Linked DNA regions of Cytobacillus sp. IB215665. The protein of the gene in region 1 binds, or shares a complex with, the protein of each later gene. Links are inferred from orthologs where the notes say so. Each region holds a gene or a part of one and is shown on either strand. Other genes may lie near its edges.

The links.
Region 2: the proteins of secY (region 1) and secG are in contact, whole or in part, in a crystal structure (PDB 5AWW), measured with the Thermus thermophilus proteins. The link is inferred for Cytobacillus sp. IB215665 from one-to-one orthologs. Residues at the interface, in WP_096411648.1 of Thermus thermophilus: Leu14, Gln16, Arg17, Phe20, Ile34, Pro35, Pro37, Ile72, Arg108, Arg109, Asn112, Gln113, Arg116, Ile117, Ile120, Pro145, Gly146, Trp147, Phe152, Phe155, Val156, Val159, Thr160, Val162, Ala163, Gly164, Ala166, Leu167, Trp170, Glu173; in WP_223903268.1 of Thermus thermophilus: Tyr5, Ile9, Tyr12, Leu13, Ala16, Leu19, Val20, Val23, Leu24, Gln26, Glu27, Pro28, Gln30, Gly31, Ala32, Asp34, Leu35, Met36, Gly37, Gly38, Ser39, Ala40, Asp41, Leu42, Phe43, Ala45, Arg46, Val48, Tyr53, Thr56.

Annotation. Positions count from the first base shown.
Region 1 is NZ_JAXBME010000023.1:14,056-26,447, forward strand. Bases 667-3,577 are described here. They hold secY (preprotein translocase subunit SecY), read right to left. Parts: upstream 2,815-3,577; coding sequence 1,519-2,814; downstream 667-1,518. Other genes in these bases: map (type I methionyl aminopeptidase), read right to left, coding at 667-819; SLH52_RS20485 (adenylate kinase), read right to left, coding at 816-1,469; rplO (50S ribosomal protein L15), read right to left, coding at 2,814-3,254; rpmD (50S ribosomal protein L30), read right to left, coding at 3,286-3,468; rpsE (30S ribosomal protein S5), read right to left, coding at 3,482-3,577. Also shown: SLH52_RS20475 (KOW domain-containing RNA-binding protein), read right to left, coding at 1-56; more of map, read right to left, coding at 73-666; more of rpsE, read right to left, coding at 3,578-3,982; rplR (50S ribosomal protein L18), read right to left, coding at 4,003-4,365; rplF (50S ribosomal protein L6), read right to left, coding at 4,400-4,936; rpsH (30S ribosomal protein S8), read right to left, coding at 4,966-5,364; SLH52_RS20525 (type Z 30S ribosomal protein S14), read right to left, coding at 5,396-5,581; rplE (50S ribosomal protein L5), read right to left, coding at 5,614-6,153; rplX (50S ribosomal protein L24), read right to left, coding at 6,179-6,490; rplN (50S ribosomal protein L14), read right to left, coding at 6,531-6,899; rpsQ (30S ribosomal protein S17), read right to left, coding at 6,943-7,206; rpmC (50S ribosomal protein L29), read right to left, coding at 7,227-7,430; rplP (50S ribosomal protein L16), read right to left, coding at 7,420-7,854; rpsC (30S ribosomal protein S3), read right to left, coding at 7,857-8,513; rplV (50S ribosomal protein L22), read right to left, coding at 8,517-8,858; rpsS (30S ribosomal protein S19), read right to left, coding at 8,876-9,154; and 7 more genes. UniProt on the Bacillus subtilis protein: The central subunit of the protein translocation channel SecYEG. Consists of two halves formed by TMs 1-5 and 6-10.
Region 2 is NZ_JAXBME010000001.1:454,812-466,979, forward strand. The notes cover bases 3,793-6,479. They hold secG (preprotein translocase subunit SecG), read left to right. Parts: upstream 3,793-4,862; coding sequence 4,863-5,096; downstream 5,097-6,479. Other genes in these bases: SLH52_RS01915 (LysR family transcriptional regulator), read left to right, coding at 3,793-4,628; SLH52_RS01925 (transporter), read right to left, coding at 5,387-5,995. Outside these bases: eno (phosphopyruvate hydratase), read left to right, coding at 1-1,256; SLH52_RS01905 (NAD-dependent succinate-semialdehyde dehydrogenase), read right to left, coding at 1,360-2,793; SLH52_RS01910 (type 1 glutamine amidotransferase domain-containing protein), read right to left, coding at 2,961-3,629; more of SLH52_RS01915, read left to right, coding at 3,783-3,792; SLH52_RS01930 (SDR family oxidoreductase), read right to left, coding at 7,587-8,441; SLH52_RS01935 (SDR family oxidoreductase), read right to left, coding at 8,683-9,537; SLH52_RS01940 (Crp/Fnr family transcriptional regulator), read left to right, coding at 9,741-10,433; arcC (carbamate kinase), read right to left, coding at 10,654-11,622; SLH52_RS01950 (YfcC family protein), read right to left, coding at 11,671-12,168. UniProt on the Bacillus subtilis protein: Involved in protein export. Participates in an early event of protein translocation.

The DNA.
Region 1 (12,392 bases):
CCTTGAGTGATTAAAACAAACTGACCTATGCGCGGACTCGAATCAGAATCGTTCAACTATTATCACCTTCACTTAGGCTTTTGTTAAAATTTCATAACCAGTCTCTGTAATAACAATCGTATGCTCAAAATGTGCACACATTTTACCATCAACAGTTACAACTGTCCAGTCATCTGCTAGCGTTTTTACATATCGACTACCTGCATTTATCATCGGCTCAATCGCCAATACCATCCCTGGTTTCAATCGCGGACCCTTATTTGGTGGGCCATAATGTGGTATTTGAGGATCTTCATGCAAATCTTGACCAACACCGTGGCCAACATACTCACGAACGACTGAGAAATTATTTTCTTCAGCATACGTTTGGATCGCATGAGAGATGTTTGATAACCTTACATGAGACTTAGCTTCTTTTAAACCCTCATATAATGAATTCTCAGTCACATCTAAGAGCCTCTGTGTTTCTTCAGTAATATTCCCAACTGGATATGTCCAAGCAGAATCACCGTGATATCCATTGTATTTAGCCCCAATGTCTATGCTGATGATGTCTCCATCTTTTAAGACACGATCACCAGGAATACCGTGAACTAACTCTTCGTTTACTGAAGCACATATACTCCCGCGAAAACCATTATACCCCTTAAATGATGGAATTGCATCATGTTTCCGAATAAACTCTTCAGCAATTGTATCCAATTGCTTAGTAGTAATACCAGGTTTAATATGTTTCTGTAATTCCTTGTGAGTCAAAGCAACGATACGGCCTGCTTCACGCATTATTTCTATCTCACGTGGGGTCTTACAAATAATCATTTAGATATGCCTCCAAGCAATTTATCTATATCTACAAATACTTTATCAATTGCTTGTTGTCCATCAATGTTTTGTAAATAACCTTTTTGCTTGTAGAAATTTAACAAAGGCTCTGACTGTTTAATGTTTACCTCTAGGCGAGTTTCTACAGTAGCCTCATTATCATCAGCACGTTGATATAATTCTCCTCCACACTTGTCGCAAACGCCCTCTTGTTGTGGTGGATTAAATACTAGATGATATGTGGAACCACAGTTCTTGCAAATTCTTCTACCTGTTAAACGATCTAATAGTATAGATTTATCAACATTTATATTGATAACAAAATCTATCGTACTGTTCATGACATGTAGCAATTGTTCTAACGCCTCTGCTTGAGCGACTGTTCGAGGGAAACCATCTAACAGAAAGCCATTTTTACAATCATTTTTACCTAATCTTTCACGAACAATACCTATTGTAACTTCATCAGGAACAAGTTTGCCCTCATCCATAAAAGCCTTTGCTTTTAAGCCTAATTCAGTTCCTTCACTTATAGCAGCACGGAACATATCTCCTGTTGATATGTGAGGAATATTATACTTGCTAACAATTTGCTCTGCCTGCGTACCTTTACCAGCACCAGGGAGCCCCATTAATACGAGATTCATATGTGTTCACCCTCATCTAACAATGAGGAAATGGGAGAACCCCAAAACCTCATGACTTAATAAATCCTTTGTAATGACGTTTTACAAGTTGGCTTTCAAGCTGTTTCATTGTCTCAAGTGCAACACCAACAACGATGAGCAAGCTTGTTCCACCAATTTGTACTGATTCCGGAAGACTGGTAAATTTAATAAAAATAATAGGAAGAACAGAAATTGCAGCTAAGAAAATAGAACCTACAAATGTAAGACGATATAGTATCCGAGTTACATATTCTTGCGTATTTATCCCTGGACGAATTCCAGGAATATACCCACCTTGTTTTTTAAGGTTTTCTGCCATTTGCTCAGGATTAACTTGAACAAACGTATAGAAATAGGTAAATGCAATAATTAATGCAACATATATTGTCATACCAACAGGTTCGGTATACCTGAATGTATTTTCAATCCACATAGTAACATCGTTTTGTCCAAAGAATGATGCAATTGTTGGTGGTGTAATAATAAACGATACTGCAAAGATAACAGGTATTACACCCGCAGCATTTACTTTTAAAGGTAAATGAGTAGATTGTCCTCCAACTGGACTACGACCCACTAAGCGTTTTGCATATTGAATTGGAATTTTTCGAAATGCTTGTTGGATGAAAATAACACCAACGACGATTGCAACGATCGCGAGTAGCAATAAAACTACCGTAACGATACGTAAGAATAGCTGTTCTCCAGCACCTTCAAATTGTGTTGCATATACTTGGTTAGCGATATTCGGAATGCCTGCCACAATCCCAGCAAAGATGAGAATGGAAATTCCATTACCAACACCGTGAGCTGTTATTTGTTCACCTAACCACATTAAAAAGGCAGTTCCAGCCGTCAATACTAATGCTATTAACAAATAAGTTGGAATGCCAGGGTTCTCAATTAATGCCCCGTTCGACATAGTGTTAAAGCCAATGGACATACCAATTGCTTGAATAAATCCAAGAACTATTGTGCCGTAGCGGGTAAACTGAGCTAATTTACGACGACCAACTTCACCTTGTTTTGACCACTCAGTAAACTTTGGAACAACATCCATTTGTAGTAATTGAATAATAATGGAAGCCGTGATATAAGGCATAATCCCCATTGCAAAGATGGAAAAGTTCTGTAATGCTCCTCCACCAAATGTATTCAATACTCCAAATAGATTGTTTTCGCCTGTAACCTGTAATACTTCAGCATTGATGTTCGGAACAGGAATAAACGTCCCTATTCTAAACACAACTAACATTAACAAGGTGAATATTATTTTCTTTCTTATATCACCAACGCGCATAAAATTGGAGATTGTTCGGAACATTAAATCACCTCAGTTTTACCGCCTGCAGCTTCAATTGCTTCTTTTGCAGCAGAAGAGAATTTGTGAGCTTTAACAGTAAGCTTTTTCTCAACTTTTCCTTTTGCAAGGACTTTCAAACCCGATTTAAGCTTACTTACTACACCTGTTTCGATTAATAATTCAGGTGTTACTTCCGTACCATCTTCAAAACGATTTAATGTTTCAAGATTAACGACCGCATACTCTTTTCGGTTAATGTTCGTAAAACCACGTTTAGGTAGTCGTTGGAACAAAGGTGTTTGACCACCCTCGAAGCCTGGACGTACGCCACCGCCAGAACGAGACTTTTGACCTTTTTGGCCTCTACCAGATGTTTTACCATTACCAGTAGCAATACCACGTCCTACACGATTACGAGTTTTACGAGACCCTTCAGCTGGTTTAAGTTCATGAAGTTTCATCAGGGCACCTCCTTATTTACTCATGTTAAAATTATTGTTCTTTTACCGTAACTAAATGTGCAACTTTGTTTACCATGCCGCGAATTGCAGCATTATCTTCATGTACGACCGTTTGATGCATTTTTTTCAAACCTAAAGTTTGAACAGTTACTTTTTGATCTTTAGAACGGCCAATAACACTTCTTGTGAGGGTGATAGCTAATTTCTTTGACATTTCATTTCCCCCCTTATCCTAACAATTCTTCAACTGATTTTCCACGCAACTTTGCAACGTCTTCAGCGCGCTTCATATCCTGAATACCACTAATTGTAGCACGAATCATGTTAATAGGTGTATTTGAACCTAAAGATTTTGATAGGATGTCATGTACACCAGCTAGCTCTAATACCGCACGTACAGGACCTCCAGCGATAACTCCAGTACCTTCAGAAGCAGGCTTTAACAAGATTTCTCCTGCGCCAAATCGTCCGATAACTTCATGTGGAATTGTTGTACCAACCATAGGTACAGTAACAAGATTTTTCTTAGCATCTTCTATAGCTTTACGAATAGCTTCTGGAACCTCTTGAGCTTTACCAGTTCCAAAACCAACGTGACCGTTTTTATCACCAACAACAACAAGTGCAGCAAAACGGAAACGACGTCCACCTTTCACTACCTTTGCTACGCGGTTTACGGTAACAACACGTTCTTCAAGTTCTAGTTTACTTGGATCAACACGGACCATCTGTATCCCTCCTTTGACAATTAAAATTCTAAGCCATTTTCACGAGCTGAATCAGCTAACGCTTTAATACGTCCATGGAATAGGTATCCTCCACGATCAAAAACCACTTCTTTAATACCTTTTTCTGACGCACGTTTAGCAACTAACTCGCCAACTTTTTGCGCTGCGTCAACATTACCTGTTGACTCAATGCTTAATTCTTTATCTAAAGTAGATGCACTTGCAAGTGTAACACCATTCACATCATCGATTACTTGCGCATATATGTGTTTGCTAGAACGAAACACATTCAAACGCGGGCGTACAGCTGTTCCTGAAATTTTCGCACGAACACGTCCGTGTCTTTTTTTACGAACTGCATTCTTATCAGGTTTTGTAATCATACTATGCCACTCCTTTCTTATACACTAGGCGGTATTACTTACCAGTCTTACCTTCCTTACGACGTACATATTCGCCTTCATAACGAATTCCTTTACCTTTATAAGGCTCTGGTGGACGTACATCACGAATGTTAGCAGCTAAAGCTCCAACACGTTCCTTATCAGTACCTTTAATAACAATTTTTGTATTCGCAGGCACATCTATTTCGATCCCTGCTTCAGGTTCGATTTCAACAGGATGTGAGTAACCTACATTTAGGATTAGCTTTTTACCTTGCTTTTGTGCACGGTAACCTACCCCGATCAATTCTAGTCCTCTTTCATACCCCTTAGAAACACCTTCAACCATATTAGCTAGTACGCTACGAGTCGTTCCATGTAATGAGCGGTGCTCTTTTGAATCAGATGGTCGAACAACTGTTACAGCGTTTTCTTCTATTGTTAATTCCATATCTGCATGGATTGTACGAGTTAATTCACCCTTCGGTCCTTTAACAATAACGTTTTTATTTTCCTCAGTTACCGTTACACCTGCAGGGATAACAATTGGTTTTTTACCAACGCGTGACATAAATTACACCTCCATTCTAAAAAAACTTTTTACCAAACGTAAGCTAGTACTTCTCCGCCTGTTTGCTTTTGACGAGCTTCTTTGTCACTTAACACACCTTGAGAAGTAGACACAATCGCAATTCCTAAACCATTAAGTACACGAGGTACCTCATCAGCTTTAGCGTATACGCGTAAACCAGGTTTACTAATACGCTTTAATCCAGTAATTACACGTTCATTATTTGCACCATACTTTAAGAAAATACGGAGAATACCTTGTTTGTTATCTTCAATAAATTCCACATCACGAACAAAACCTTCACGTTTTAAAATATCAGCGATATCTTTCTTCATGTTTGAAGCAGGAACCTCTAATTTGTCGTGACGTACCATGTTCGCATTGCGAATACGAGTAAGCAAATCTGCAATAGGATCTGTCATCACCATAATATTTTTACCTCCTTCCCATATCTGGGTTTTACCAACTTGCTTTTTTTACACCTGGGATATGTCCCTTATATGCTAATTCACGGAAACAAATACGGCAAAGTTTAAATTTTCTTAGCACTGAATGAGGACGACCACATCGTTCACAACGTGTGTACTCACGCACTTTAAACTTTTGATCACGTTTTTGTTTTACGACCATTGATTTTTTAGCCACATTTTCGCCTCCTTATATTTAGATGGCACTGATTACTTTTGGAACGGCATACCCATTTGAGTTAATAATTCACGAGCTTCTTCATCAGTATTTGCAGTGGTTACGATAACGATATCCATACCACGAACTTTCGAAACTTTATCATATTCAATTTCAGGGAAAATCAATTGTTCTTTAATCCCTAATGTATAGTTACCACGACCATCGAATGATTTTTTAGATACACCACGGAAGTCACGTACACGTGGAAGTGCAACAGACACTAGTTTATCTAAAAATTCATACATACGCTCACCGCGTAAAGTTACTTTCGCACCAATTGGCATTCCTTCACGAAGACGGAAACCAGCGATAGATTTCTTTGCTTTTGTAACTACAGGCTTTTGACCAGTTATTGTTGTTAATTCTTCAACAGCATTATCTAATGCCTTTGAATTTGCAACTGCATCTCCAACACCCATATTTACAACTATTTTTTCAAGTTGAGGTGTTTGCATAACTGATTTATAACTGAATTTACTCATAACACTAGGAGTAATTTCTTTTTGATATTTTTCCTTTAGGCGGTTCATAATAGTACCTCCTTTCTACAACTAGTTATTTATCTAATAATTCACCAGATTTTTTTGCATAGCGTACGTTTTTGCCATCAACTTGCTTATGTCCAACACGTGTAGGTTCACCCGTCTTTGGATCTAATGGCATAACATTTGATACATGGATAGGTGCCTCTTGGCTGTTAATCCCGCCTTGGGGATTAGCTTGTGAAGGTTTAGAATGCTTCTTCACAATATTCACACCTTCCACAAGAACTCTACTTTTCTTTGGCAATGCAGCAAGGATAACTCCTTGTTTACCTTTATCCTTACCTGAAATCACAAGTACTTTATCACCTTTTTTTACATGCATCTTATCTGCACCTCCTTGATAAGGCATTTCAATTTTCAAATTAAAGAACTTCAGGAGCTAATGATACAATTTTCATGAAGTTGCTATCACGTAATTCACGAGCTACCGGGCCGAAAATACGAGTACCACGTGGACTTTTGTCGTCACGGATAATCACGCATGCATTTTCGTCAAAACGGATGTAAGAACCGTCTGGGCGTCGTGCTCCTTTTTTTGAACGTACAACAACAGCCCTAACTACTTCACCTTTTTTGACAACGCCTCCTGGTGTTGCTTGTTTCACTGTACAAACAATTACATCACCAATATTTGCGTATTTACGTCCAGAGCCACCTAGAACTTTTATCGTTAACACTTCACGAGCTCCAGAATTATCAGCAACTTTCAACCGAGATTCTTGTTGAATCATTCACGAAACCTCCCTTCGGATATAAAATTCATCCGACCTTGTATTATATAATTACCGCTTTTTCAACTACTTCTACTAAACGGAAACGTTTTGTTGCAGATAGTGGACGTGTTTCCATTACTTTAACTACGTCGCCAACTTTTGCAGTATTTTGCTCATCATGTGCTTTGAATTTCTTTGAATACTTAACACGTTTACCATATAGTGAATGAGTTTTGTATGTTTCAACTAATACAGTTATCGTTTTATCCATTTTGTCAGATACAACACGACCTGTATACACTTTACGTTGGTTGCGTTCACTCATTTAAGCAAACCTCCCCTCATTTATCGATTATTCACACCGATCTCTCTTTCACGTATCACAGTTTTCATACGAGCGATCGATTTACGTACTTCGCGAATACGAGCTGTATTTTCAAGTTGTCCAGTCGCTAGCTGGAAACGTAAATTGAATAACTCTTCTTTTAAAGACTTAACTTTTTGTTCAATTTCGGCAGTGGTAAGGTCACGAATTTCATTAGCTTTCATTTGATTCACCACCAATTTCTTCTCGTTTTACAAACTTACATTTTACTGGAAGTTTATGTGATGCAAGACGAAGTGCTTCACGTGCCACCTCTTCAGGTACACCTGAGATTTCAAACATAATCTTACCTGGTTTTACAACAGCAACCCAGCCCTCTGGAGCACCCTTACCGGAACCCATTCGAACTTCTAGAGGTTTAGCTGTATATGGCTTGGATGGGAATATTTTAATCCATACTTTACCGCCACGTTTCATATAACGTGTCATCGCAATACGAGCAGCCTCGATTTGGCGGTTAGTAATCCAAGACGCTTCTAGCGCTTGTAAGCCGAACTCACCGAAATTTACTTCAGTGCCGCCTTTTGCACGACCGCGCATTTTACCGCGGTGTTCGCGACGATACTTAACGCGTTTTGGCATTAACATGATTATTTTCCTCCTTCCTCTTTATTCTTCTTTGTAGGAAGGACTTCTCCACGATAAATCCATACTTTTACGCCTAATTTACCATACGTAGTATCTGCTTCAGCTGTACCATAATCTATGTCAGCACGGAGCGTATGAAGTGGAACTGTTCCCTCACTGTAATATTCAGCACGAGCGATATCTGCACCACCTAAACGACCAGATACCATTGTTTTAATCCCTTTTGCTCCAGCGCGTAAAGCACGTTGAATAGCTTGCTTTTGCACACGACGGAAGGATACACGGTTTTCTAATTGACGAGCAATATTATCTGCTACTAATTTAGCATCTAAGTCAGCTCTCTTAATTTCTACGATATTAATGTGGACACGTTTACCTGTCAACGCATTTAACGCTTTACGAAGTGCTTCTACTTCTGTACCACCTTTACCAATAACCATTCCTGGTTTTGCAGTGTGTACTGAAATATTCACACGATTAGCCGCACGTTCAATTTCCACTTTTGATACTGCAGAGTCACTTAATCTCTTAGTAATGTATTCACGAACCTTAAGGTCTTCATGCAACAAATCTGCATAGTCCTTATCAGCATACCACTTTGATTCCCAATCACGGATGACTCCGATACGCAAACCTACTGGATTTACTTTTTGACCCACTGATTATCCCTCCTTCTTTTCTGATACCACTACAGTAATGTGGCTCGTACGTTTATTAATTTGACTAGCACGTCCCATTGCACGCGGGCGGAAACGTTTCATAGTCGGGCCTTCGTTCACATACGCTTCTTCAACAACTAAATTATTAATATCCATCTCATAGTTGTGTTCTGCGTTTGCAACAGCTGATTTTAATACTTTTTCTACTATCGGAGAAGCCGCTTTGTTTGTTAAGCGTAAAACTGCTAATGCTTCACCAATTTGCTTTCCTCGAATTAAGTCCACTACTAAGCGAGCTTTACGAGGCGCAATTCGAACTGTTCTTGCAACAGCTTTTGCTTGCATTTAGGATGCCTCCTCTCTTAACGTCTTGTTTTCTTGTCATCACTAGCGTGACCTTTATACGTACGAGTTGGTGCAAACTCTCCAAGCTTGTGACCAACCATGTCTTCACTTATATATACAGGCACATGTTTTCGACCATCATAAACTGCAATTGTATGACCAATGAATTGAGGGAAAATCGTTGAACGACGAGACCATGTTTTAACCACACGCTTACCATCAGTTTCATTCAAGCTCTCAATTTTTTTCATTAAATGATCATCTACAAAAGGTCCTTTTTTTAAGCTGCGACCCATATGTGAACCTCCCTTCGCGATTGGCATACGGTTCCTGTGAACCGTAGCACAACCCCGTTATTTTTTACGACGACGCACGATAAATTTATCTGACTTCTTATTTTTCTTGCGCGTTTTATAACCGAGTGTTGGTTTACCCCAAGGTGTCATTGGTGACTTACGTCCGATAGGAGCTCTACCTTCACCACCACCATGTGGGTGATCAACTGGGTTCATTACAGATCCACGTACAGTTGGGCGTTTACCTAACCAACGAGAACGACCTGCTTTACCGATATTAATAAGTTCGTGTTGCTCATTACCAACTTGACCAATAGAAGCACGGCAAGCAGCTAATACCATACGCACTTCACCTGAAGTTAAACGTACTAAAACGTATTTTCCTTCTTTACCAAGAACTTGAGCAGATGTTCCAGCAGAACGTACTAATTGTCCACCTCTACCTGGTTTAAGTTCAATGTTATGAATAACTGTACCAACAGGAATATTAACTAAAGGTAATGCATTACCCACTTTAATATCCGCTTCTGGGCCAGACATGATTTCCATGCCCACTTCTAAATTTTTCGGAGCTAGAATATAACGTTTTTCACCATCAACATAGTTAATTAACGCAATATTAGCTGATCTATTTGGATCATACTCGATTGTAGCAACGCGTCCTGGTATACCATCTTTGTCGCGTTTAAAATCAATGATGCGGTATTGACGCTTATGACCGCCACCTTGATGACGTACTGTTAATCTACCTTGGTTGTTACGTCCACCCTTTTTATTTAAAGGAGCCAATAACGACTTCTCGGGAGTATCAGTAGTGATTTCTGCGAAATCTGATACCGACATACCACGACGACCGTTTGAGGTAGGTTTATACTTTTTAATCGCCATCTCTATTTCCCTCCTTCACTAGTAAACTTATACTTCAAAAAGTTCGATTTCTTTGCTATCAGCAGTTAACTTCACAATTGCTTTTCTGCGACGATTAGTATAACCGCTATGACGACCCATACGCTTGAACTTACCTTTGTAGTTCATGATGTTTACTTTTTCTACTTTCACATCAAAAATTGCCTCAACAGCATCCTTGACTTCAGTTTTATTAGCTTTCACATCAACGTCAAACGTATATTTTTTCTCTTCCATTAAATCTGTAGAACGTTCTGTAATAACGGGGCGCTTAATAATATCACGAGGTTCTTTCATTACGCAAGCACCTCCTCTACTTTTTCCACCGCATCTTTAGTGATCACAAGTTTATCGTGGTTTAATAAGTCCAGTACGTTCACACCTGTAGCAGATACAACTGTTACTCCAGGAATATTACGCGCTGAAAGAGTCACGAATTCATTTTGATCAGCAGTTACGATTAACGCTTTGCGATCTGCAGAAAGACTGTTTAAAATGTTTACCATTTCTTTTGTTTTAGGAGCTTCAAATGCTAGGCTCTCTAATACAACGATATCATTTTCAAGCACTTTTGTTGATAGTGCTGATTTAAGTGCTAAGCGACGTACCTTCTTAGGTAGCTTATAGCTGTAGCTTCTAGGTGTAGGTCCGAATACTATTCCACCACCACGCCATTGTGGAGAACGAATTGATCCTTGACGAGCACGTCCAGTACCTTTTTGACGCCAAGGTTTACGTCCACCGCCACGTACTTCAGAACGACCTTTTACTTTGTGAGTTCCTTGTCTTAAGGAAGCTCTTTGCATAATAACTGCATCGAATAATACACTCTTGTTAGGCTCAATACCAAATACAGATTCATTAAGCTCTACTTCACCTACTGTAGAACCATTTTGGCTATATAATGTTACTTTAGGCATTGGTATATTCCTCCTTTCTTACAAAAATTACTGTGCCTTAACCGCACTATTAATAGTTACAAGACCTTTTTTTGGTCCTGGGACATTACCTTTAATAAGTAAAATGTTACGTTCAGCATCAATTTTTACAACTTCTAAGTTTTGAACAGTTATACGTTCTCCACCCATACGTCCAGGTAAAAGCTTTCCTTTGAATACACGGTTTGGATCAACAGGTCCCATTGAACCAGGACGACGGTGATAGCGCGAACCGTGTGACATAGGGCCGCGTGATTGTCCGTGGCGCTTAATTGCACCTTGGAATCCTTTACCCTTTGAAATACCTGTAACATCTACTACATCGCCTTCAGAGAAGACGTCAACTTTGACTTCCTGACCAACTTCATATTCCTCAACGTTCAGCCCGCGGAATTCACGGATGAAGCGCTTAGGCGTAGTATCCGCTTTTGCAACATGTCCTTTAGCTGGTTTGTTAGCAAGCTTTTCACGCTTGTTATCAAAACCAAGTTGTATAGCTTCATAACCATCTGTTGCTTCAGTTTTCTTCTGAAGAACTACGTTAGGTGAAGCCTCAACTACAGTAACTGGTACAAGTACATCTCCAACGAACACTTGTGTCATACCAATCTTTCTACCTAAGATTCCTTTGGTCATTCGTCACACCTCCTGTTATCTAACTTATTATTTATTATAGTTTAATTTCAATATCTACACCTGACGGCAAGTCTAAACGCATTAGTGAATCTACTGTTTTTGGAGTAGGATTTACGATATCAATTAAGCGTTTATGTGTACGCATTTCAAATTGCTCACGAGAATCTTTATACTTATGAACAGCACGAAGAATCGTATAAACAGACTTTTCAGTTGGTAACGGAATCGGACCAGAGACATTTGCACCTGATCGCTTAGCTGTTGCTACGATTTTTTCTGCAGATTGATCAAGAATTCGGTGATCGTAAGCTTTTAATCGAATACGAATTTTTTCTTTTGCCATTATTTTCCCTCCTTTATCGCCTATTTTATTTAATAGACATTCTCCGTGGAAATTTCCCCACACTCGCCATGGCAAAGCGGCCGGGTGTGTCAGCAACCTTCCACATCATCGCAGTCAAAGACCAACATTCACTATTATATAAAAAAATTGCACCTAATGCAATAGCAAATTTTAATCTATCAATTTTTTTAACCCACGACTTAGTATACACGCCTTACAGTCTCTTTTCAATTACTCTAGCACAACATACTGTTAGCAGTTTTTGTTAATGTCCCTTTAGGTGACTTTTAGATCTTAATATTGTTTAACAAGGAACCATTCCATAAAAAAACAGGTCTACGTATAAACGCAAACCTGTTTCTTATCTATTATCACTCAGTGATAGTAGCTACTACTCCAGCACCTACAGTACGTC
Region 2 (12,168 bases), on another replicon or contig:
TAGATTCTCGTGGAAATCCAACAGTTGAAGTAGAAGTATATACTGAATCTGGTGCATTTGGACGTGCATTAGTACCAAGTGGTGCATCTACTGGAGAATATGAAGCGGTGGAATTACGTGATGGGGATAAAGATCGTTATTTAGGTAAAGGAGTTATCCAAGCGGTAAATAATGTGAATGAAATCATCGCTCCAAAAATGGTAGGCTTTGATGTTACTGATCAAGTAGCAATTGACAAAGCGTTAATGGCATTAGATGGCACAGAAAACAAAGGTAATTTAGGTGCAAATGCTATCTTAGGTGTATCAATGGCAGTTGCACGTGCTGCGGCTGATTTCTTAGAAGTTCCACTATACCAATATCTAGGTGGAGTTAACGCAAAAACATTACCTGTTCCTATGATGAATATCGTAAATGGTGGAGAGCATGCAGATAATAATGTAGATGTTCAAGAATTCATGGTTATGCCTGTAGGTGCACAAAACTTCAAGGAAGCACTTCGTATGGGCGCAGAAATATTCCATAGTCTAAAATCTGTTCTTAAAGCAAAAGGCTACAATACAGCTGTAGGTGATGAAGGTGGATTTGCACCAAACCTAAGCTCAAATGAAGAAGCGTTACAAACAATTATTGAAGCTATTGAAAAAGCAGGCTATAAACCAGGCGAACAAATTATGTTAGCAATGGATGTAGCTTCATCTGAGTTATACAACAAAGATGATGGCAAATACCATTTAGAAGGTGAAGGCGTTGTGAAAACGTCTGAAGAAATGGTTTCATTCTATGAGGAGCTTGTTGAAAAGTATCCTATCATCTCAATTGAAGATGGCTTAGATGAAAATGACTGGGAAGGCCATAAGCTACTAACAGAACGTATCGGACACAAAGTTCAATTAGTAGGTGACGATTTATTTGTAACAAATACGAAAAAACTTGAAGAAGGAATTGAAAAAGGAATTAGTAATTCAATCCTGATTAAAGTGAACCAAATTGGTACCTTAACTGAAACATTTGATGCAATTGAAATGGCAAAACGTGCGGGCTATACAGCTGTAATTTCTCACCGTTCAGGTGAAACTGAAGATAGCACGATTGCTGATATCGCTGTTGCAACAAATGCAGGACAAATCAAAACGGGTGCACCATCACGTACAGATCGTGTTGCGAAGTATAATCAATTGTTACGCATCGAAGATCAATTACAAGAAACTGCACGCTTTGATGGTTTAGCATCATTCTATAACTTAAAGAAATAACATTATTGAAGATTATTGAAGACCTCACGTAATGTGGGGTCTTCTTAGTTTGATATGCAATTTTTTGCTTCTATACCCATAGCTTTGTATTTTGAATCACGGCTTATTGCGTAAAGGAGTCTACAGAGATATACTTCTGCTCTAAATATTCTTCTATTCCAAAGTACCCGCCTTCTCTACCTAATCCACTTTCTTTATAACCGCCAAAAGGAGCTTGCGCAGCTGATGGGAGTCCATCATTTACACCTATTACTCCATACTCTAAATTGTTCATGAAAAATGTAGCTTCATCTAAACTAGTTGTGAATACATATGCAGCAAGACCATATTGACTGCTATTTGCCCTGTTCACTACTTCATCAATCGTTTTAAAGGAGGTAATGGGGGCTAACGGTCCAAACGTTTCATCCTGCATACAGACCATATCATCTGTCACATTTCCAATGACAGTAGGCTGAAAATAATGACCTTTTTCTTCCGAGATCTTTTTCCCCCCTGTTAAAATAGACGCACCTTTCTCTACAGCATCTTCAATATGATACATAACTTTTGTTATAGCATTCTCATTAATGAGGGGTCCTATATCAATGTTATTGTTCAACCCATTTCCCATGGTTAAACGAGAAGTGCGTTCTACTAATCTAGCTGTAAAGCTTTCTATCACATCTTCATGAATATAGAAACGGTTAGATGCAACACACACTTGACCTGCATTGCGGAATTTAGATTGAATGGCTCCTTCAACAGCTCTATCGATGTCTGCCTGTGCTGTGACAATGAATGGTGCATGTCCCCCTAGTTCGAGAGATAATTTTTTTACAGAATCAGCTGCTTCTTTCATTAGAAGTTTTCCTACAGGTGTTGATCCAGTAAAACTTAATTTTCTAACCCGCTTATCTCGTAACCAAGCATCGCCAATTTGTTTAGCATTACCTGTTACGATATTTATTACGCCTCTAGGGAAATTAGCTTTTTCTGCTAATTGTATTAACTTTAAAGCGGTAAAAGGCGTTTCTTCTGAAGGCTTTACAACGACGGTACATCCAGCTGCTAATGCTGGGGCAAGTTTCCTAGTAATCATTGCAGCAGGGAAATTCCAAGGTGTAATAGCAGCAACTACTCCTACTGGCTCTTTTTTTACTATAATATGTTTATTAGTTGTAGAAGCTGGAATCGTATTACCATAATTTCGTTTCGCTTCCTCTGCATACCATAACACATACTCATTTGCATATTCGATCTCTGCTAAAGCTTCCTTTAATGGTTTTCCTTGCTCAATCGTTATGATCCGAGCTAGTTCATCTTGATTCTCTTTAATTAATTGATACCATCGATAAAGAAGTTGACTTCTATACCTTGCAGTCTTTTTTGACCATAAAGCAAAGGCTTTTGATGCTGCTTCAATAGCTAAAACTGCTTCTGTATGCCCGCCATTTGAAACTTCTCCTATTATTGCTTTCGTTGCCGGGTTTTTGATAGCAATAACATCTTCTGATGCTATCCATTGACCGTTTATAAAATTTTGCTTAATAAACATCTGTCCCACCCTTTTATTTGTTTAACTTAGTCTGTTACTAAGTGTGATAGTATACTTAAATAAGTTTACCTTTCGAACAGACTTGCATATTTCCGTAGTCAAATCTTCAGAAAAGAAAACAGCTGAAACACAAATTGAAATTCTTCATGTGCCAGCTGTTAATATAATTAATCTTTCTTTAATGCTTTTACAATTTCTTGAGCGATACTTTCCGATGATGCAGGGTCACGGCTCGTAATAATTTGATCATCTGCCCAAATCGCTAATGCTGGCTGGTCTAATTTGTCGACATATGTGCCTACTTTCGCCAGCTCTTGCTCTACACTATATGGTAGAAACTCTATTACTTCCTTTGGTTCATAGGCATCTGGAAAAGCAGTAACCTTTTTTCCATCGATGATTGATTTACCGTCTTCTCTATAAGTGAAAGCTAGCACAGAAGGTGCATGACACTCTGCTGCAACGATGCCTTTATTATCATAAATTTCATTTATTAAACGATGAGCATGTGGATCGTAGGAAACATCGAACATAGGTCCATGTCCTCCGACAAATAATATGACATCGTAATCTTTTCCTTGTAAGTCAGCTAAACGTAGCGTATCCTTCCAACGCCCAAGCTTTTCAAACTCTCTTGATTTCCCGTCTGGGTCTGTTTCATCATTTAAAGAAAACTGATCAACCATCCCATCTCCGCCTTTTGGTGAAGCAATTGACACAGTATGACCCTCTGCTTCTAATACATTTAATGGAACATGAAATTCCTCAGACCAATAACCTGTTCGATATGATTTTACTGCTATTCCATTTGATATAACCATTAATATATTTGCCAATGTATATACCTCCTAATTAAAATAATTATTGATGTAGTATTGTTCTTATTGGAAAATTGTCTTCGTTACTTCTATAGGTTATCATCAATATATAAGATTATGTACTTCCATTATGTTAGATGGGAATAACAGAAAGTTATAAAGGTGAAATACATGAAAATTGAATGGTTAGAAGCATTTCAAATAACTGCAGAAACGAAAAGTTTGACTAAATCGAGTGAATTATTACACATGAGTCAACCTGCTTTAAGTAAACAAATAAGAAACCTTGAGATAGATTTAGGCGCTAGTTTATTTATTCGCTCTTCTACGGGTGTTCGATTAACTCAAGCTGGTGAAATATTATTAAAAAGCAGTAAAAATATCTTAAAGGAAGTCAATTCTGTACGTAAAGAAATTAATCTTAGTCAAGGAATAGGTGATATTACAATAGGATCTTGGCCGAGTATAGCAACGTCTTATCTTCCATATAAATTTGCTAAGCATAAGTTCAATGATCAATTCAGAGTGAAAATTTCTCATAGCTTTTTGGAATTATTATCTGGACTAGAGCAGGGGCTAATAGACGTTGCATTATTTGATGATCGAGAAATCAAACATTCTTATTACTCTAAGTTTTTATTTTCAGAACGCTTTTTCTTATTTATAAATGCCAATCATCCGATTTATACTAATCAAACTTCTATTTCCTTTCATGAAATAAAGGATGAATCATTTGTTGTACTTCCCCCTACTTGCGATGCTAGAATGCTCGTTGACAAAGAATTTACGTCAAAGGGCTCTACTTTAAAGGTTGCCTCAGAAATTGAATTTGGTCAAAGTATATTAGGTTTTGTTGAAGCAAACCTTGGTATGTCCATTCTTCCAGAAATATTTATACAAAATAGTTCAGAGAATGTTAAAGCTATCGAAATTCAAGATTTTAATATATCACGTCATGTTTCTCTAATAGCAAATGACGAGGCCATCGGGGAAAAATTAGTTTCAATGCTAAGGTAACTCTACTCGAATACTATGAATGCCATAGTGCAAGAGACACTGGGTGGCAGCGAAAGATCATTAAATATCTCCTCATATAAATAAATATAGGTAAAGCTGGAATAACAAATAGTACAAATAATCTGTTTCGGTAGTGCTTGAAATACTGCCACTACCTGAAAAGGACTTGTCTGTAGTTTTAAGATATGCTAAATTATAATAAGTGAATAGTACGATTTTCTGGAGGTGTATCATATGAACACATTTCTTGTGACATTATTAGTGATAGATTGCTTAGCTCTTATTACGGTAGTTGTTTTACAATCAGGGAAAAGCGCAGGATTATCAGGTGCCATTTCTGGTGGAGCTGAGCAGCTTTTCGGAAAGCAAAAGGCAAGAGGATTAGATGCTGTTTTACAAAACTTAACGATTATTTTGTCTGTATTGTTTTTCTTGTTAACAATTGTATTAGCATATAGAGGCCTTTAAGGGTTATCAGAGCTGAATTAAAAATAAGCTTACAAGCAATAATTATTTCATTAATGTACTGGCATGCTCAGAGGTTTTCTCTAAGCGGTTCAGATAACCTGGTGAAATAAATATAAACGTGTATTAAACGGCAACGTAATAATCGTATATATGATGACATAAAAAACGCTTGAATATTAATTCAAGCGTTTTTCATTATGAGTATTGTCTTATACAATTTAATCCCTATTTGTAGATTGAAAATTTCCGAAAAGCCACTTCGAACGTTAGAGACGAGTAGTTTTGCTAAATCATTCACCTTTGCGCTTGGTCCTAGTAAATTTCAAATAAAAGGGTTCGATTTTATTAAAAAGCCATTGAATCACCAACCCGTGAATTACAACTCCGACTATTGAATTAAAAGTTACACATATATAACTAACAGTATGACTTACCTCGTATATATCTCGTCCAAAAAACATCAATTGTCCTATCACAAAATAAAAAGAATGCCAAAAAGATATAATATTGTTCTCTAGTTGCCATAATAGCAGTGCTTCAACAGAAAATATTATCAATAAGGCTAAGATAATTAGTAATTTTGATAAATTAGATATCCGCTGAACTAATGGCTGTACATAATATTTGGTAATGGTCTTAATCCTAAATAAATAAATGATTCTTACAAGACGGGCTAATTGAAAAAATTGATCAAATGGAATAATTGCAACAATGAGTAATGGATTATTTTTTATGAATTCCCATTTATTTTTTACAAAAATTAATCTGCCTATGAAATCTAAGAAAAACACAACCCAAACTATCCAACTTATAATGGGATTAAAAGAATTTTCTACCCAAAAAGTAAGTATGATTAAAATTACTAAGCTTATCATAATTAACTCATATAAAATCTTCACAATTCATTTACCCCTTTTATTCCTTTATCAATCAAAAAACTGCTTAATCTGTCTAATAACGACGAATAGTTTGTAATTGAAGTAATTATTCAATATCTATCGTAACATCTTACAAGTTACCATGTGGTGGAATTGTGCGTTTCCAAACATTTATGATATAGAAAAGTAATATCTGCATAAAATAAGAAAGACCGCAAGTGTCTTTAGAACTCACGGTCTCACACAATAGACGATTCTCTAAGAAGTGACCACCCTTAGAAAACCCATTGTAATAAATTAAAGAAAAGTTGGGTTATTTTGATCAGCACTCAGTTCTTCTTGTTTGCACAGGTTCTTCCTTTTTAATTTTCTCAATTGATCTTGTAATATGTCTATGAATCTCGCTATAAAAAAATGATCCTATGAATGGTCTTTTTCTCGCCTCTTCCTCGGCCTTTCGCGAAAAAAATTTACGATTTTCCTCTATACAAGTGTATTACATTTTACTAGCTAAGAGAGATTGTATCATTTTACGGTCAGAATACCCCCACCTGAATCAAGAGCGTGAGATCTGATAAGTGAAGGGGAGTATAACAACCTACTTTAAGTGGACTATGTCACTGTAGTTTTTCGATATTTAAAGACAATTTGAATTGTTAATATTGCACTTACTAACATAGCTATTATTAGTAAAATCCGTTCATGATAAGACAAATTAAAGCCAAAGCTTAAACTAAACCAAAGAAGACAACTTAGAAGATTCGAACTGAATAATAACCCCCAAATAACTCCTTTAATTTTTATGTATAACGCACTACCTATTAGATATTTGATATATATAAAGCTAACTATGCCTACTACTAATACAAAGATTAATGATTTCATAAATGGCAATAAAATAGGCTCTTCCCAATGCATATCAATCAAAATTATATTAGCGTAATATATCATATTGAACATAAAGACAAAAATTAGTATATACAAAAATAATACCCATTCACTTACATAAATCACTGGGAGTAAAATCTTTTTAATAGTTTTTCACCAACCTTATCACTCCAAAGTCTTAAACTTTAGAACAGCCCTTCACAATCCCTACCATTATTTTAACATAAAATTACAATTATACATTGTCCTTATTAAAGAAACATAACGAATAGCAACCTATCACATAGTGTTTAGGGAAAAGTATGTATTACAAATTAATCATTATTATATGACACAATGATTAATAAGTTGATAATTCGAAGAGGTAGGCTTAGCTTACCATTGAACTAGTAGAAAATATTATTCATGAAATGACGCTGTTCAGTAATGATACTAAACACGTCTTTCTTTATGTTTTGAGCAACATTTTTAGTAACCTTTATAGAAATGCTTGTTATTAATCAAAAAGCCGAATTCCAGAGGGACTCGGCTTTTTCAACATCATCTTTTTTAAAATTCTACCTCTTTAACTAAGATCCTAATTAGTTTCAGCGCTTTTTCCAGGGTGACCAAGGAGCTTATACAATTCTAGATGTTCAGCTTAGTGTGATGTAGTCTTGATTCGAAGGGAGAAACACCACCTTCATGTATTAAGCTTCCAGTATATGCAATCCAGCTTTTCTTTTTACCCATTAACTATTTTTCCACCGTTTATATGTAGTATTTGACCAGTCATATATGATGAATCATCACTAGCTAAATATACATATGCTGGGGCAACCTCACATGGCTGCCCAGGGCGTTTCATTGGCGTATTATTCCCAAATGTTGCTACCTTTCCGCTTGAAAAGGTGGAAGGGATCAAAGGGGTCCAAATCGGGCCAGGCGCCACACCATTAACACGAATGCCTTTTCCTACTACTGATTTTGCTAATGACCTTGTAAAGGCTACAATTGCACCTTTTGTAGCTGAATAATCGATGAGCTGTTCATTTCCTTCATAAGCTGTAATAGAAGTAGTATTAATAATGGCACTTCCTTGCTGTAAATAGGGTAATGCAAACTTTGTAAGATAAAAGAAGGAGAAAATATTTGTTTTAAACGTTCGTTCTAGTTGTGCTGACGTAATATTAAGTAACCCACTTTGTGGGTGCTGTTCAGCAGCGTTATTTACAATGATATCAATCTTTCCAAAAAGCTCTATGGTTTGTTTTATCGCTTGCATACAAAAAGATTCGTCACCAATATCACCATCAATTAACAGACATTTGCTACCTTCTTGTTCAACAAGTTCTTTTGTTTCAGTCGCATCTTCATGTTCATTCAAATAAATGATAACAATATGTGATCCTTCTTTTGCATAATGTATAGCGACTGACTTTCCTATACCGCTGTCCCCACCACTGATAATTGCAACTTTATCTTTTAGTTTACCACTCGCCTTATAGGAAGACAGAGCTGAAACTGGTTTTGGGTCCATCATGTATTCCAGACCAGGTTGTTGATTTTGATGCTGTGCAGGTATTTTACTTTGGTTCATATGGAAATCCTCCTTCGTCATAATGCTATTAATAGTATGGAAGTGACGATAGAGAATTATTTATAGGAAGGTGTAATATTATAAGTACCTAGCTATCTTTTTTAAGGCTGTTTGTATAGAATGTTGTTCTTCGTATGAAAACATAAACACACTAAATGTCATGGCATCTTTTCTTCTATAAAACGATGAATGTTGAGTAAAGCGACTTTTTTATCTAACAAAGTTTACGTAAAGAGCCTATTTATAAAGAATCCTTTGTTAATTCTACTGCAGCTTCACTCCAGTTCCATAACCTATGCGCAGCTTCGTTATCCTGAGCTCGTTTTGAAATAGAAGCAATCTTTTTTTTATAAAAATATTCTCCAGTTATACCGTTAACTTCAGGGCTTGTGGCAAGGTAAATAGCAGTAGCTGCCCCTTCGGCTGGTGTCAGGAAGAAGTATTTCAACAATCCAACGATTGTCTTACCGAAACCAGTATTGCGGTCTACACCAATATTTGTAGCTACTGCCCCAGGATGGAGAGCGTTTACTGTAATAGAGGATTCTGTTAATCTTTCAGCTAGCACTTTAGTGAATAAAATATTTGCTAGTTTAGATTGTGAATAGCTTTTAAAAGTCCTATATCTTTTTGTTAGGTTAATATCGTTAAAATGAATTTTTCCTATTTTATGAGCACCAGAAGATACATTAACAATTCGAGCTTCCTTAGAGTTTTTCATAACATCTAGCAATAAGTTAGTTAACAGAAAATGTCCAAGATGGTTAACACCTATTTGTGCCTCATAACCATCTACTGTTTCTTGCCTTTTTAAAGAGATAACCCCAGCGTTATTCACTAATATATGTAAAGCATTATATTTTTCTTTAAATTGTTTGACGAATGAACGAATACTTTCAAAGGATCCTAAATCACAGAGCATTAAATCGATTTTGTTTGATTTGCTTTGTTCAATCGCTTCCTGTAAAGCTTTGTTACCACGTTCTTTATTTCTACAGAGCATGATAACTGTAGCCCCAGTTTTGGCAATTTCAACGGTTGTTGCCAACCCCATTCCTGAGTTAGCTCCTGTTACAATCGCGATTTTTTCATCCATTATATCCACCTCCACAAAATAGTAACATTTTTGAAAAATTCGTTGATGAAAATTAACTATAAAATTAATTATATAGTATATTTTACAATTATATGAGTTATGTTGTTTGTGTTACACACAGTAATAAAAATTAGCTATGATTGTAATAAAGGATAACTCTTAACTAGTACTAATATTGTTTAAGAACTTTGGGGGGGGATATTGTGTTAACCACAATCAATTTGACTGAGGTAATAAAAAAATTAGAAGTGTTATCAAGTTTATCCCTAAGAGAAGTTAAAGAAATTGAAAAGAACCTATACTACAGGAACTACAAGAAGGGACAAATGCTTTTTATTGAAGGAGATCCTAGAGAGAAGATGTATTCAATATTAAGTGGCTACGTAAAGACTGAAAAGGTGAATATGAATGGGACAACTCGATTTAATTCTTTTTTAAAGCCTACATCATTTTTCCCTTATATAGGTATTTTTGTTGATGATTTTTATAAATATTCTGCTGAAGCTTTTACAGATCTTGAAGTATTATATATTCCTACTATTTTTATTGAAGAGATCATTAAAAAAGACAAGCATATTTTACTACATATAGTGAAATGCTTAACTAAAAAGGTAGAGATGCTTGAACATAGGCTTCAAACAGTTACTGACTCACATGCAAAGAATAGGGTAACTCAATTTATTGGTTATTTAGCAGAGGATCTAGGAGAGGCGAAAAATAACACCATTCACATTCCATGTCCAATGACAACTGTGGAAGTAGCCAAATTTTCAGCTACTTCTAGAGAAACAGTCAGTCATGTACTCAATGATTTAAAGAAGGAAAATAGATTAACAATATATCATAAACATTTTATTATAAACGACCCTGGCTATTTTTTATCTGCTATTATGTAATAAATGTCTATGAATATAAAATTTTGAGTGCCTTTCTCGAATTTGATACTTGATTGCTAAAACCGCCAAATGCGGAATGACTTCATCAATGATCACTTTTTAAAAAGTACTAAAAAGCTGAACTGTCGTATCGAGACAATTCAGCTTCAAAAAGTGTTAGATGATAAGATGTCACGTGTTTTTGTTAGTTCTAATAATAACAATTTAGGCGAAAAAGACTTTAACAAAACATAGCTTTTTTTTCTGCTTGTGTAATTTGAGTACCTATATTACCTTCGAATGCTTCTACAACATGATCAAGGGAGGTGATGATCGCCTTTCTTCCTGGTTTTGAATTAACAAATTGCAACGCTGCTTGTACTTTTGGCAGCATAGACCCTTCTGCAAACTGTCCTTGTTCAATATATTGATGTGCTTCTTCGACAGTTAGATGGTGAAGGTCTATTTGGTTTTGTGTATTGTAATTAATTGAAACATGGTCAACTGTAGTAAGAATTAATAGGATATCTGCATCAATTAGTTCTGCTATCTTTTCTGAAACAAAGTCTTTGTCAATGACAGCTTCTACTCCAACTAATATGCCGTTTTTATTAATGACAGGTATACCGCCACCACCACCAGCTATGACGACATATTTCTTCTCAACTAAAGTTTCAATTACATTTTTTTCTACAATATCAAGTGGTTTTGGTGATGCAACGACTCTTCTAAAGCCCCTCCCAGCATCTTCTTTAACAATATACCCTTTTGTATTTTTCAGTATATTTGCTTCTTGTTCATTATAAAATGGTCCGATCGGTTTAGTTAGATGTGTAAATGCTTGATCGTTTGTGTCTACTAATACTTGAGTAATAATTGTGGATACATCTTTCTCAATATCCTCTTGTTTAAAAACATCTAATAATGCATTTTGCATCCAATAGCCAATCATGCCCTGACTCATTGCTCCACAAGTGTCTAATGGCATTGCTGGTAGTTGTTCATTTTCGTTTAATTGTTGTTGTAACATAATGTTGCCCACTTGTGGCCCATTTCCATGTGTGATGACGACTTCGTAATCGTTATGAAATAAATGAACTAATTGTTGTGCGGTATGATAACAAGCTTGTCGCTGCTCTTTATCACTCGCTTTATTTCCTGATTGAATTGCGTTCCCACCTAATGAAACAACGACTTTTTGGTTCTTCATAATAAATCACCTCATTCAACAGTAGTTAATGTGAGACAATCCAGTTGTTTATATGAGTACCGCTATACTTAAAAATATCATGATCATAATTGAAAGGGCGAAGAGCATTTTCCACATATATTTAAAATAAATTTCGTAAGGTACTTTTGCGATTGCTAAAGCCCCCATAATTACTGCTGATGTTGGTGTAATAAGATTGATAACACCTGAAGCAGATTGGAAAGCCGTTATGACAATATCTCTATTTACTCCCGCGAAGTCTGCTAGTGGAGCCATAATAGGCATAGACAAGGTTGCTAGTCCAGATGTTGATGGCACTAAGAATGATAGAGGTAAGTAGAAAAGAAAAGCTAAATTAGCAAATGCTGTGGGACCTAAGTCTGCTAACATTTCTTCTCCCCAATGCAGCACGGATGCAGTCATTCCTCCATCATTCATTACTACAGTAATACCTCTTGATACACCAATGATGAGTGCTACTGCTAATAAATCCTTTGTACCCTCAACAAATGTAGATGTGAATTCTTCTTCTCCCATCTTATATAT